Regions from separate parts of the Bradyrhizobium sp. NBAIM08 genome, predicted to be linked through region 2. Evidence: predicted binding sites of a transcription regulator. Region 2 holds the regulator's gene; each other region holds the start of a gene.
The links. Region 2 encodes LexA, which represses DNA repair genes until DNA is damaged. Its sites were predicted from a motif close to TGTTCNNNNTGTGTTCNG; they were not measured.

Region 1: the regulator LexA is predicted to act here: its motif matches at 2,520-2,537, upstream of I6F37_RS28345 (helicase-related protein).
Region 3: the regulator LexA is predicted to act here: its motif matches at 2,451-2,468, upstream of I6F37_RS22715 (putative DNA modification/repair radical SAM protein).

What each region holds. Positions count from the first base shown of each region.
Region 1 covers NZ_JADYVR010000009.1:286,110-290,954, forward strand. Annotated here, with positions in the region: gene I6F37_RS28345 (helicase-related protein) at 1-2,239, opposite strand, end outside; gene I6F37_RS28350 (DUF3108 domain-containing protein) at 2,944-3,762, opposite strand; gene rpmB (50S ribosomal protein L28) at 4,322-4,630, shown strand; gene I6F37_RS28360 (UvrD-helicase domain-containing protein) at 4,824-4,845, shown strand, end outside.
Region 2 covers NZ_JADYVR010000001.1:171,087-175,931, forward strand. Annotated here, with positions in the region: gene I6F37_RS00820 (HAD family phosphatase) at 1-581, shown strand, start outside; gene I6F37_RS00825 (hypothetical protein) at 740-943, shown strand; gene glp (gephyrin-like molybdotransferase Glp) at 1,163-2,371, shown strand; gene lexA (transcriptional repressor LexA) at 2,548-3,249, shown strand; gene I6F37_RS00840 (hypothetical protein) at 3,639-4,076, shown strand; gene I6F37_RS00845 (GAF domain-containing protein) at 4,290-4,845, shown strand, end outside.
Region 3 covers NZ_JADYVR010000006.1:385,614-390,458, reverse strand. Annotated here, with positions in the region: gene I6F37_RS22730 (error-prone DNA polymerase) at 1-109, opposite strand, end outside; gene I6F37_RS22725 (DNA polymerase Y family protein) at 106-1,701, opposite strand; gene I6F37_RS22720 (ImuA family protein) at 1,598-2,386, opposite strand; gene I6F37_RS22715 (putative DNA modification/repair radical SAM protein) at 2,549-3,784, shown strand; gene I6F37_RS22710 (UdgX family uracil-DNA binding protein) at 3,784-4,845, shown strand, end outside.

The sequences.
Region 1 (4,845 bases), on a different contig from region 2:
CCTGCTTGTAGCCGAGCACGCGATAGGCATCGCGCGGCAGCGCCTTATCGACCGGGAACGAGGTGCGGCCCGAGGAGGCCAGATGCTGCGCGCCCGAGAGCGCGGAGAGATCGACATTGTCCTGCTTCAGCGCCCAGAGCAGCGCGGCGAGCGCACGCGCGGCGGGCTTGAGCAGACCGGGGAAATAGATGTGATAGGCGCCGAAGCGGACGCCGTATTTGCGCAACACGGCGCGCGAGGGCTGGTCGAGATCCTTCAGCTCGCTGGCGATCTTCGGCCGCTCGAGCACGCCGAGCGCCTCGACCAGCTGATAGGCGATGCCGCGGGCAATGCCGGTGACGTCCTCGGCCTTCGACAGCTCGAACATCGGCCCGAGCAGCTTTTCGATGTGCGTCTTGAGCCAGAGCTCGAGCCGCGCCTGCACCTTGTCGCGGGGCGCGCCGGTCAGGCGCTCGTCCGAGATGATGCGGATGCGCGGATGCAGCGCCTCGTCTGCGGCGGCAAGGCGCGCCACGGCATCGCCGGTCCAGCGGATGATGCCTTCGGAGGTGAGCACGAACTGCTCGTCCGGCGCATTGCCCAGCTTTTCGGCGCGCGCGTTGATCTCGCCGGCGAGCACCGCTTGCGCTGCAGCCTGCAAGGCTTTCGCATCGGAGCCGGCTTCCGCCGCATCCGGTGCAAAGGTGAAGCCATCGAGGCGGCCGATGACATGGCCTTCGACGATGACTTCGCCGGTCTTGCCGATTTCAGTATTCAAGCTCGTGTTCTCCCGCAGGCGGCGCATCAATACACTGGTCCGGCGATCAACGAAACGCTCAGTCAAGCGTTCATGGAGCGCATCCGATAATTTATTTTCGACCTCCCGCGCGATCCCCTGCCAGCGTTCCGGGTCTTTCAGCCAGTCCGGGCGGTTGGCGACGAAGGTCCAGGTGCGAATCTGGGCGATTCGGGCCGACAGCGTGTCGATGTCGCCGTCGATGCGGTCGGCCTGGGTGACCTGGGACTCGAACCAGGCATCGGGAATGCAGCCCTTGCGCATCAGGAAGCCGTACAGCGTCGTCACCAGCTCGGCATGGGCGGCCGGCGACAGCTTTCTATAGTCCGGGACCTGGCAGGCTTCCCAGAGCCGCTCCACGGCGGCCTTGCCATGCGCGATATCGCGCACCTCGCCGTCGCGGGCGGCGTGATCGAGCACGCGCATGTCCTCGGCGATCGGCGCGCGCGTCAGCGTCTCGTGGCCGGGGGCGAGGTTCAGCGAGACCTGGAGCGCGCCGAGCGAGGAGAAATCGAGCTTGGAATTGCGCCATTGCAGCACCTTCACCGCATCGAAGGTGTGGTTCTGCAGCGCGTTGACGAGCTCGGGCTCGAACGGCGCGCAGCGGCCCGTGGTGCCGAAGGTGCCGTTGCGGGTGGCGCGGCCGGCGCGCCCTGCGATCTGCGCGAATTCGGACGGCGTGAGGCGGCGGAACTGGTAGCCGTCGAACTTGCGGTCGGAGGCGAAGGCGACGTGGTCGACGTCGAGATTGAGGCCCATGCCGACGGCATCGGTGGCGACGAGATAATCGACGTCGCCGTTCTGGAACATCGCCACTTGCGCGTTTCGTGTGCGAGGGCTTAGCGAGCCCAGCACCACGGCGGCGCCGCCATGCTGGCGGCGGATCAGCTCGGCGATCGCATAGACTTCATCGGCCGAGAACGCGACGATGGCGGTGCGGCGCGGCTGGCGCGTGATCTTGCGGTCGCCGGCGAATTCGAGCTGCGACAATCTGGGCCGCGTGATCATGGACACGCCCGGCAACAGGCGCTCGATGATCGGGCGCATGGTGGCGGCGCCCAACAACAGCGTCTCGTCGCGGCCGCGGCGGTTGAGGATGCGATCGGTGAAGACGTGGCCGCGCTCGAGATCGGCGGCGATCTGGACCTCGTCGACGGCCAGGAAGGAGACGTCGATATCGCGCGGCATCGCCTCGACGGTCGAGACCCAATAGCGCGGGTTCTTCGGCTTGATCTTCTCCTCGCCGGTGACGAGCGCGACGCTGGCCTCGCCGGATCGAGCGGCGATCTTGTTGTAGACCTCGCGCGCGAGCAGGCGCAGCGGCAGGCCGATCATGCCCGAGGGATGCGCCAGCATCCGCTCGATGGCGAGATGGGTCTTGCCGGTGTTGGTCGGACCGAGCACCGCAGTGACGCCCGCGCCGGGGGCGCGCTCGGAGGCGAAGGGAGAGGAGGAAAAAGCCATGTCTAGGGGATTAGGTAATGGCGATTTGGGCGAATGTCAGTGCTATCCGGGGCGGAGAGGGGGCTGGCTCTTCGTTCCTCATCCTGAGGAGCGCGTCAGCGCGTCTCGAAGGATGAAGGCCCGGCTGGTGCTGCTGGGCAAGCCAAGCCCCTCGCCCTTCGAGACGGCCGCTTGCGCGGCCTCCTCAGGGTGAGGGGCACACCGCGGGCGTGAGAGCGCCCGCCCCAAATCCCGCGCAACTGTCTCACTTTGCGACGCTTTTCCCGTTCGCTTTAAGCTTCGGAACGACTCTAGAACGAATCGCGGCCGAATCGCTGACTCCCCTGTGAGTCCCGTTCCGTTCACGCAACATGTCGCGGGACTCGTCTTGGTTGCGCACTAGATGGAGTTTTGCGGAGGCGCACAAGCGAGCGGGGTGGTTAAAGCTGGGGATGGTGTCGAGTCGAATCAGAATCGGGGAGGAGTCAAATGGATTCCCTGAGCAGGCGGGCTGGCCAAACAAAGGGTGCGAAAACAACCCCATGCACAGTAGGTAAGTGATTGATTTTGCTTAGCCTACGCCGAACGCTCGTCATTCCGGGGCGCGACGCAGTCGCGAGCCCGGAATCCATCGCGCAACCGTCTCTGCGGCCTAATGGATTCCGGGTTCGCGCCAAGGGGCGCGCCCCGGAATGACGGCGGAGAGAGCGGTGCGGCCTCCTTGCCTACTGCGTCTTCGCGACCCTTGGCGGCTGGGGCGACGTGATGAAGCTGGTGGCTTCCAGCATGGCCGGGCCGAGCGGCGTCGGCACTTTCAGCCAGAACGGGACCAGGATGCGCGTGCCGGCGATGGGGGCGAACGCGATCTCCATGTTGCGCTGGGCGGCGAGGTATTTGATCACGGGCCGGTCGGGGATGTAGCCGGCGATGGGCACGAAATAGATCGCGCAGACCACGACCGGGCCACGATAGCCCTTCTCCGCCTTCACGGTCTCCATGCGCTTGAAATCGAGCTTGAGCTCGTAGCGCATGCGGCCGTCGAACACCGGCGCGGAGCTGTGGCAGGCGTCCTGCGAAACGGGATCACCGGTGCCGGGCACGCGCAGCAGCGAGGCCGTCATCGGGTCCCACACGCCGCGGCGATGCGCCTCGGTAACGACGATGCGGTCCGGATCGACCGGCGGCTCCGGCAGAATGGCAAAATCCTTCACATTGCCCTTGTCGAGGGTGATGCGGATCTCTTCGGTCTTCTTCTGGGTGGTGGTGGAGGCCTGGTAGCCGGTCGCAACGAGCGCGCCACCAACGACGCGCCCCTGGCTGGCGCCGGTGCCGGACCCGCCCGTGAACGACTTCAAAAGCCCCGTTGTGCCGCCGGCGGCCGCCGCCGAGAACACGTCGTCCTGGATATCGATGTTCCAGGCGCCCTTGCCGACGGGAATGCCCGCCAGCGTCGCCTCATATTGCGCCTCGAGCTTGCCTTGCGCCGCCGCGGGCGCTGCGCCGGACGCCAGGCCCAGCACCGCCGCCAGGCCACAAAGCGCCATCAGCCGGCCGGCCAAGGGGACGTCCAAGCGGACGCCCCGACACAGACAGGCTGAGCGCAGGACTTGCGCGAAATGAAGCGTTGTCGGCACGAAATAATCCAATCAGAGCGCGATATGCTGTTACTTAAGCCAAAACCGGCGACAAACAATGTGTCGGGGCATGCAGCCCCGGGAACTCCACCGGACTCTTCGACGGCGAATACGCCCTTTATGTGATGGTAAGGCGCGACAATCATTGCCGTTTTGGTGATCGGGCGGTAACGGGGGCGGGCCGACCTCTCCCCACCCTCCTGTCATGCCCCGCGAAGGCGGGGCATCCAGTACGCCGCAGCGCTTCTGGTCAGCCGCGCCGCCCCGGCGTACTGGATCGCCCGCCTTCGCGGGCGATGACACCGAGGGTGGGGCGCGAAACCCGCATCCCGATCGCCCCAAAACCTTGACGCAAGGCCCCTTCCCCCCTATACGTCCGCCCGCTCCCTGCAAGGACGAAAGAATTTGCCCCCGTGGCGCCGAAATGGCGGCCGCACTCGTTGGGGGTTCGAACTAAAGGATTTATGCCATGTCTCGCCGCTGCGAACTGACGGCCAAGGGCCCCCTCGTCGGCCACAAGGTCAGCCACTCCAACATCAAGACCAAGCGCCGCTTCCTGCCGAACCTCGTCAACGTGACGTTCATCTCGGAAGCCCTGGGCCGCAACGTGCGCCTGCGCGTCTCCACCAACGCGATCAAGAGCGTCGACCACAATGGCGGCCTCGACGCCTACCTGCTCAAGGCCAACGCCGATGCGCTCTCCCCGCGCGCCGTCGAGCTGAAGCGCGCCATCCAGAAGAAGGTCGGCGACACCCAGCCGGCCAAGCAGGCGAGCTGAGAAGATTTACCGTTAGGGCGGGGGCTAAGTTGCGTCGCGTGGCGTAGGCTTAGCCGAGTAAGAGTTCGAGTAGCGGCCGGATCGGAAGATCCGGCCGTTTTTGTTTTTGTGGAATGCCCTCTGCGACTCAGGGTTGGGCATTGGCCCCATTGCTCCAAATAGATAGGGTCGTGCCTCAGGGGGGAATGCGATTTTGAAGACGCTGCCTCAAGTCG
Region 2 (4,845 bases):
ACCTCGGGCGCGTTGTGCTCGACATCGACTTCTCCAAGGCGATCGCCTGCTGGGCGGGACATGCCGGCTGCCAGCCCGAGGCCATCATCGCGCGCTATGTGCGCGACGAGGCCTACCGGTTGCACGAGATGGGCAAGATCAGCGATGGGGACTATTTCGCCTCGCTGCGGTCCTCGCTCGGGATCGGCATCTCGGATGCGCAATTCCTGGAAGGCTGGAACGCGATTTTCGCCGGCGAGATGCCTGATATCGCCGAGCTGTTGCCGCGGGCGGCGAAGCAGATGCCGCTCTATGCCTTCTCCAACACCAATCGGCCGCACGTCGACTATTTCTCGAAGGAATATGCCGGTCTGCTCGGCCATTTCCGCGAGCTGTATCTGTCCTCCAGCATCGGCCTGCGCAAACCGGATGCCGAGGCCTTCGACCATGTCGTGGCGGCGATCGGCGTGCCGGCCGAGCGCATCGTGTTCTTCGACGACCTCGCCGAGAACATCGAGGGAGCGCGGGCGCGCGGGTTGACCGCCGTGCATGTCACCTCGCCGCGTGATGTCGGGAACGCATTGAAAGCACTGGGGATCTGAGCCGCGGGAAAGCCCGGAGCGCGCTCACTTGCCGGAACAAAAACTGCTGAAAATGTGGAACCTGATCACTTTGTGCATTTTTATACAGAGTTCCGGGAACGGAATACCACCCTTCGGACTCATGAGTCCGTTGGGACTTCTACATTGGACTGATCGACGTGCTGGGCAAGACCTATCTCACCAAGCAAGCCTCTCTCCTGCTCGAATTCGCCAGAACCACCTCGGATTCTGACCTCTCCGCCAAGCTGATCAGCAAGGCCGCCGACCTAAAATCCCAGGCGGACCCGCTGCCGGACAAGGATCAGGGTCCCAAGCCGCCCGACGTCGCGGACATCAGTCCGGGCGATCCGACGGGGCGTTGAACGATGTTGGCCGTGGCGCTCGTCATTCTCGTCCTTGCCATGGCAATCCTCGTTCCGGTCTGTCTCGCCTTCCGCATCATGCCGCGGCGGAGTTGAGCCGACCTCCTCCACCCCGCGATCACGCAGGATAAATCATCCCGCGTGCTGCTTTGCCTCACGCCTGCACTCGGCTAGAACTCTCGCCGCCCATTGACTGATGTGCTCAGCAGGAGTTCGCCCGTGGCCCTGATGCCGGTTTCTGACGCGCTTGCCGCGGTGCTGGCCGGCGTCGAGCCGCTGGCTGAACAGATGGTTTGCCTCGACGAGGCCTACCATCGTGTGCTCGCCCGCGATGTCGCGGCGCGGCGCACGCAGCCGCCGGAGGCGATGTCGGCGATGGACGGCTATGCCGTACGCACGGCCGACGCGGCAAACGATTCGAGGTTGACCGTCGTCGGCGAGGTCGCGGCGGGCCGGCCGTTCGCGGGAAGCGTCGGCCCCGGCGAAGCCGTGCGGATCTTCACCGGCGGCGTCGTTCCCGACGGCGCCGATGCCGTCGTGATCCAGGAGGACACGGCTGCCGACGGCAAACATGTGACGATCAAGGAAGCCGCCAGTTTCGGCCGGCACATCCGCCCTGCAGGCGTCGACTTCCGCGAAGGCGACGTGCTGCTGCGCAAGGGAATCCGCCTCACCGAGCGCGATCTCGCCCTTGCCGCCGGAATGAATCATCCGCATCTCGCCGTCATCCGCCGCCCGAGGGTTGCCGTTCTCGCCACCGGCGACGAGCTCGTGATGCCGGGCACCACGCCTGGTCGCGGCCAGATCGTCTATTCCAACGGCTATGCCCTGCATGCGCTCGCCCGCAGCGAGGGCGCCGAGACCATCGACCTCGGAATTGCCGCCGATACACTGGAGGCGACGTCCGCCGGCATCCGCCGCGCGCGCGAGAGCGGCGCCGACATCCTGATCACGACCGGCGGTGCCTCGGTCGGCGACCACGACCTGGTCCAGCAGGCGCTCAAGGGCGAAGGCATCGCGATGGCGTTCTGGAAGATCGCGATCCGGCCGGGCAAGCCGATGATGCACGGTCGGATAGGCGCGATGCGCGTGATTGGCCTGCCCGGCAATCCCGTGTCGTCCTACGTGTGCGCCTTCCTGTTCATGGTCCCCTTGATTCGCGCCCTGTCGGGCCGTTCAGCGATTCATCATCGGCGCGAGCGCGCCGTGCTGGGCCGCGATCTCGCCGCCAACGACCAGCGCGAGGACTATCTGCGTGCGCGGCTGGAGGAGCGCGACGACGGCACGCGCGTCGCCCTTCCGGTCAGCCATCAGGACTCCTCCCTTCTTGCGAATCTCGCTGCGGCACAGGTACTTCTGGTGCGCGCACCGTTCGCGCCGAAGGCCGAGGCAGGCACGCCTTGCGAGGTGCTCCGGCTGCCCGTCTGAGCCGCCCAGCCACACGCATTCCGCGAGCTTGGCCGCGTTCACCATAAATTAAGCAGTTGCGGAACACATATCGAACATATAGTGTCCGTTCATGATTTGTTTCGAGGATGTAGCGGCTTAGTGCCGGCTTCATCGTGTCGGAATCGAACGACATCAACCGGGGGACTTTGGTCGAGATGTTGACGCGCAAACAATACGAGCTTCTGCGGTTCATCAGCGAACGTCTGAAGGAAAGCGGCGTGCCGCCGTCCTTCGACGAGATGAAGGATGCGCTCGACCTGCGCTCGAAGTCAGGCATCCATCGCCTGATCACTGCGCTCGAGGAGCGCGGCTTCATTCGCCGCCTGCCCAACCGCGCCCGTGCCATCGAGGTGATCAAGCTGCCCGAGCTCCAGGCCGCCGCCGGCAATCGCCGTGGCTTCACCCCGAGCGTGATCGAGGGCAATCTCGGCAAGGTGCGCGCGAGCTCCAGCCCGCCCGCGGACGAGGGCGAGCGCCCCGTCGCGGTGCCCGTGATGGGCCGCATCGCCGCCGGCACGCCGATCGAGGCGCTGCAGACCCGCAGCCATACCATCAGCGTGCCGCCGGACATGCTCGGCTCGGGCGAGCACTACGCGCTCGAAGTGCGCGGCGATTCGATGGTCGAGGCCGGCATCCTCGACGGCGACATGGCGCTGATCCAGCGCAACGAGACCGCAAATACCGGCGACATCGTGGTGGCATTGATCGACGACGAGGAGGCCACGCTCAAGCGCTTCCGCCGCCGCGGCGCCTCGATCGCGCTTGAGCCCGCCAATGCCGCCTACGAGGTCCGCATTCTTCCGCCGAACCGCGTGAAGATCCAGGGCAAGCTGATCGGGCTTTACCGGAAGTACTGATACGGGAAACATCAAGCGCCGCGCGCGTTTCGATCGGCATCGGCGATCCAGGATCGGAGCGGATACTTGTCCGCTCCGGCTGGACGGTTTCTCTGGTTCTGCGCCGGCTGTCCGGTCCATCCTCCCGCGCGACATTCGCCCGCGCAGGCGCACAGCAATCTCGCTCTGCTTCACCGGTAGAGTTGTGCCGGCAGTGCTGATAGCTCCGGCCGAATGCAAGGACGCGAGGTTTGTTCCTATCGAATCCGGGAAAGATAATGTGATCGCGCGCTGCGGACGCGAGCCGCAGATTTGCCCATAACCGAGCAGAGCGTTGTATGCTTCCACTCTGATAGAGGCCTGCGCCTCGAAAGAGACGCGGGTCGCTATCCCAGCATGAGGAGCACCCGATGTGTGACTACAGCCTGCATGCCGTCGCGACGCGCCCCGCCGAAGTCGGCGAGACGATCGTCACGACAACCTTCCGCGGCACCTCGACGCGCGGTTTCGCTTCCGAAGCCGATCCCTCCGTCGCGGTCTGTCTGCTGCCGGGGACGGAGCTCGCTTTCGCCGACAATGTCCGCTACGACAACCGCTGGATCTGGACGCGCACCGTGAACTCTCGCGTCGGCAAGTTCGGCAAGATCGACCCGCACATTCCCGATCGCCATCATGACGCGATCGAATTCCCCGACGGCAAATACGTGCTGGTGACGCAGCTCGTCGAAGGCCAGCGCGCGACCGTGCTGCAATTGCCGGTGACGCAGCCGGTGCCCGAGCGCGAGCACAAGCCGCAGATCGTCGCCGAGACGCGGCCGCCCACGATCACGCGCTTGCCGATCGGCTGACGCCCTGCGCCCGACGGGGCGAGGCCCGGATTGAAATTACCGTCGCCGGCCGAGGCCGGCGAGCCCGGTGAGTTTGTGTTTCAGGACATTCGATCGGCGAGCCTCCGCGCCTCGTCGCCGCACGAAGTTTGAGCCGTCCTGCCTGAATTTTGAACGTCCGCTCCGCAGCCAGATGACCGATGCTGCAATGGCTTGAGGCGGCGGACAGGCTCCATGAAGACCTTCATTCGCGTCGTTGAACTCTGGGTACCCGACCGGGCGCGCATGCGGCTGGAATTCGGCGGCGGCCTCTACGACGAAGGGCTGTCCGCGTTCAAGGCCGTCAGCGAAGAGCTGCACTTCGGATATGACGAGGGACTTCCAGGCAAGGCCTGGGCCTGTGCCCACCCCGTCATCCTCACGAAATTCGCCAACTCCTATTTCAAGCGGACCGATCAGGCCGTTGCGGCCGGCCTCACCTGTGGCGTGGCGGTGCCGGTGTTCGCGGGCGAATTCCTGCAAGCCGTGCTGGTGCTGTTCTGCGGCGACGACGAGGCGCATGTCGGCGCGATCGAGCTCTGGCACAACGATCCTGATCTCTCGCATGAGATGGGGCTCGTCGATGGCTATTACGGCACGGCGGACATGTTCGAATTCAACTCCCGCCACACCAGATTTCCGCGCGGATTCGGCCTGCCCGGACGTACATGGAAGGCGGGCCTGCCGCTGATCATCAAGGACCTGCACGACGCCAAGAGCTTCCTGCGCTGGGAGGACGCCGCCAAGGTCG
Region 3 (4,845 bases), on a different contig from region 2:
GAATTCCTAAAGCGCTCGCCTGATGCACATAGGCGCGCGGATCCGAGCCGCCGCGCAGGAAGGAGAAATTGGTGGTGATGCCGATCTCGGCATAGCTAAGCGTATTCATGCGAAGAGACCGTGCACATACCAGCCGGGAGACGCAGGCTTGCCGTCACCGTCGAACACCTCGCCTTCATAGAGACCGTCGCGAAAGATCCAGAAGCGCAGGCCTTCGGCATCCTCGATGCGGAAATAATCCCGCGTCAGCTGCTTGCCGTCCTGCCGCCACCATTCCATCGCGATGCGCTCGGGCCCCTCTACCCGCACCACCGCATGCAGCGCGCGCCGCCAGGTGAATTGATGCGGCGGGCCATCGGGCACGGTCGCGAACGGCACCTTGATCGGCTCCGGCTTGTCGAACAGCCGCAAGGGACGCAGCGGCGGCTCGCTCGCGACGCGCGTCGGCCATTCGGCCTGCATGGCAGCAGCGAGATGATGCTGCGCCGATGCGGCCCGCACCGCGCTTTCGGGGATGTGGGTATCCTGCGGCAGGTGCACGACGACACGCCTGCCGCCGATCCGCGCGGCGATGCGGTCGATCAGCGCCGCGAGCTCGTCATTGTCGTGGACATGGGCATCGAGATCGCGCTGCTCCTGCACCACGATTTCGGTGCGGCTCGCCGACAACCGCACCATGTCGAAGCCGAAGCCGGGATCGAGGGGATCAGCGAGTGCATCGAGCCGCTCGCGGAACAAGCGGTCGACCACGGCGCTTCTGGTCACGGGACGTCCGGTCTCGACCGTGATCGTGCGCACCACGCCGTCGGTGCGGAAGAACGCGGCTTCAAGCCGCCGCGCGCCTTTGCCCTGCTTCTCCATGGACGCGATCAACGTGTCGGCGAGCCGCGACAGCGTCATCGCGATCATGGTGTCGGTCGCGATCGGCTCGGCAAAGCGTTTTTCCACGATGTAGTCGGGCGGCGGTTTGCGCGGGCTGATCGGCGCATCGCCCTGCCCCAGCGCATGGGCGAGCAGCGTGGAGAACCGCGCACCGAACCGCGCCGTGATCTCATGGGAGCTGCGGGAAGCGACATCGCCGATGGTCTTCAGCCCGGCGCGGCGCAGGCCGGTGGTGATGGCTTCACCCGCACCGAGCGCGGAGACTGGAAACGACCTGATCGCCTCCGCCTCGCCGCCATCGGCCACGATGGTGCCGGATACCTGCCGCGTCAGCGTGCGGGCGCAGATCGAGGTGCCCGCGATCGCCGCGCTGACGGCAAAGCCTTGCCGGCCGAGCGCACGGACCAGCGTCTTGAGCAGCGCGGCCTCGCCGCCGAACAGATGCGCGCAACCGGTGATGTCCAGGAACAGCCCGTGCGGTGGATCGAGCGCCACCAGCGGCGTGAAGCGGTCACACCAATCGGCGATATCGCTGAGCGTCTTCGCATCGGCCACGGTATCGGCGTCGAACACACGCAAATCCGGGCACATCGCCCGCGCATTGGCCAGCGGTTGGCCGATATACAGGCCGAGGCGCTCGGCGGCCTCGTCCAGCGCATGGATCACCAGCGCATTGTTGTCCTTGATGACGACAATGCTCGGCTCATGGTTGGTTTTACCCAGCCCGGCGCTGCCAAGGAACCGCTGGATCCTGTCGATGGGCAGGCGCGGCAGCCACAGGCTGAGGATACGTCGACGGTTCACTGAACTGGCACTCATCACAATTCCATTCCATGATCCACCGGCCGCAGGGGCCATGACGATTGCGCAAGAGCTCGGCATCGAACACCGGCGCGCCCCAGGCACTCCACACCGAGCCCGGCGGCGAAGGCGCCGCACGCAGCATCCATCGTGTCTCCGCGGTCGAGGGCAGCGGCTGCGCGGCCATCCGCAGCAAGAGGCCGGTCACGCCCGAGCCTTGCGCGGCCAGCGTCAGCTTGCGGCTCGCCACCAGATCGAACTGCCTGGTCTCGCCCCAGAGCTCGAGCACGACGGCGCCGAGCGCATCGCAGGCAAGCGCATCGGCCGAGGTGCGTAGCGCGCTCTCGACATCGGCGGCGCGCACCATCACCACACAGCGCGGATCGAGGCCGAGCTCGGATAGCCCGCTCATCGACAGCGCGCCGGTTTCGAGCTCCGAAAAATCCTGCCGCACCCACAATAGCGGCCGGCGCGCGCTCACGCGTCCCGCAAGGCCCATGACGAACCCCGTCGCGGCCGCGCCCTGTCGCCCCTCGCAAAACACCTCGTGGATCGCCGCGCGCGCGAGCCCGCCCTTCAGCGCGGCGTCGGCCGCGCCATGGCCGAGCGCGATGCGATCGCGCGGATGCACGACTTCCGCCGTCTCGATGCGCTCGATCTGGCCGCGCAGGATCGCAAGCGCGCTCATACGTGCGCCGCTCATGCTCGCCGCTCCTCAGAGGTGATTGCCGATGGCTCTCAAAAAAAGAACCAGCGGCTGGCTCATTTGTTCATGATATGTTCTAATATAAAGCTAACGGCGCCGGCAGAGTCAATCGAATTGGCGCATCCAAAGATTCATGAGCGGAATCAAAGAGATTCAAACATGGACGTACAACGCAAGCTGGAGATTCTGGCGGATGCCGCCAAATACGACGCATCCTGCGCCTCCAGCGGTACCGAGAAGCGGGATTCCAGCGACGGCAAGGGCATGGGCTCGACCGCGCCGGGCATGGGCATCTGCCATTCCTACGCGCCGGACGGACGCTGCATCTCCCTGCTCAAGGTGCTGCTGACCAACGCCTGCAATTACGATTGCCTTTATTGCGTCAACCGCGCCTCCTCGAATGTCCCACGCGCCCGCTTCACCATCGACGAATTGGTCAGGCTCACGCTCGACTTCTACCGGCGCAATTACATCGAGGGCCTGTTTCTCTCCTCCGGCATCATCCGCAGCCCTGATTACACGATGGAGCAAGTGGTGAGCGTCGCGCGAAAACTGCGCGAGGAGCATCATTTCCGCGGCTACATCCATCTGAAGACCATTCCCGAGGCCGACGACGCGCTGATCGCCGAGGCCGGCAAATATGCCGACCGCCTTTCGATCAACATCGAGATGCCTGAGGAGACGAGCCTGCAGCAATTCGCGCCGGAGAAGGACGTGCGCGCGATCCGCCGCACCATGGGCCGGCTGCGGCTGAAGCTGGACGAGGCCGAGGAGAGCCGCAGCGCCAAGACGAAGGCCAAACCGCAGCGCTTCGCGCCCGCCGGACAAAGCACGCAGATGATCGTCGGCGCAGATAGCGCCTCCGATCACACCATTCTCCACACCAGCGCCAATCTCTACGGCGCCTACCGGCTGCGGCGCGTCTATTACTCCGCCTTCAGCCCGATCCCCGATGCCAGCCGCGCGCTGCCCCTGCGCGCGCCGCCGCTGCTGCGCGAGCACCGGCTCTACCAGGCCGACTGGCTGATGCGGTTCTACGGCTTCGACGTTGGCGAAATCGTCGACGACAGCGCGATGCTGCCGCTCGACATCGATCCCAAGCTGGCCTGGGCGCTGCGCCACCGCGACCGCTTCCCGCTCGACGTCAACCGCGCCAGCCGCGAGGAGCTGCTGCGCGTTCCGGGCTTCGGCACCAGGACGGTCGAACGCATCATCGCGACGCGGCGCACCACCACGATCCGCCTCGCCGATCTCGCGCGGCTGCATGTGCCCCGCAACAAGGCGCTGCCGTTCATCGTCCTCAGCGATCACCGCCCCTCACCGCATCGTCTCGATGCCGCCGGGTTGATCGAACGGTTCAAGCCGAAAGCAACGCAACTGGGATTTGGCTTCTGATGCAGTACATCATGCTCGACACCGAAACCGATTACGACGGCTGGCGCAAAGCCGCGCGCAGCCTCGTGCTCCATCACGTGCCGCCCGGCGCGGTCACCTGGACCGTGCAGGGCCACGAAGCCGAGCTGTTCGCACCGTCCTCGCCGTCTCCGATCCTCGAGGTGAACGACGGCACGTTCACCGTCTCGGCAAAATTCGTCGAGCTTGCCAAGGCGGCGATCCTGCATCGCGACGGCGAGCGGTTTGCGATCCTATATCGCCTGCTGTTCCGGCTGAAGGACAATCACGATCTCATTGAGGTCGCGACCGACCCCGATGTCGCGCTTGTCACGGCCATGGCGAAAGCGGTCTATCGCGACGAGCACAAGATGCATGCCTTCGTGCGCTTCCGCGAGATCGGCCGGGAACGCCAGGCGCACTACGTCGCCTGGTTCGAGCCGGAGCATCACGTCGTCGAGCTCGCCGCGCCGTTCTTCGCCAAGCGCTTTGCCGACATGCCCTGGTCGATCCTGACGCCGGACCTCTGCGCGCATTGGGACGGCCATGCGCTCTCGTTCACGCCGGGCGTCAGCAAGAGCGAGGCGCCGGGCGAAGACCGGCTGGAGGAAACCTGGCGGCGCTACTATGCCAGCATCTTCAATCCGGCCCGGCTCAAGGTGAAGGCGATGCAGGCCGAGATGCCGAAGAAATATTGGAGGAACCTGCCCGAGGCTTCGATCATTAAGCCCTTGATCGAGGACGCCGAGCGCATGACCGGCGCCATGATCGCCAATGCCGCAACCGATCCGCACAAGCCTCAGAAGCGGCCGGAGGCTCCGATGAAACGCAAGTCAGCTGCCGACGATCTCGAAACGCTCCGCGAGGAGGCCGCGCATTGCCGCGCCTGCCATCTCTACAAGGACGCGACACAGACCGTGTTCGGCGAAGGGCCGAAGAATGCCAACATCATGCTGGTCGGCGAGCAGCCCGGCGACAAGGAAGACCTCGCCGGCCATCCCTTCGTCGGCCCGGCCGGGCAAATGCTCGATCGCGCACTGGAGGAGGCCGGCGTCGACCGCAAG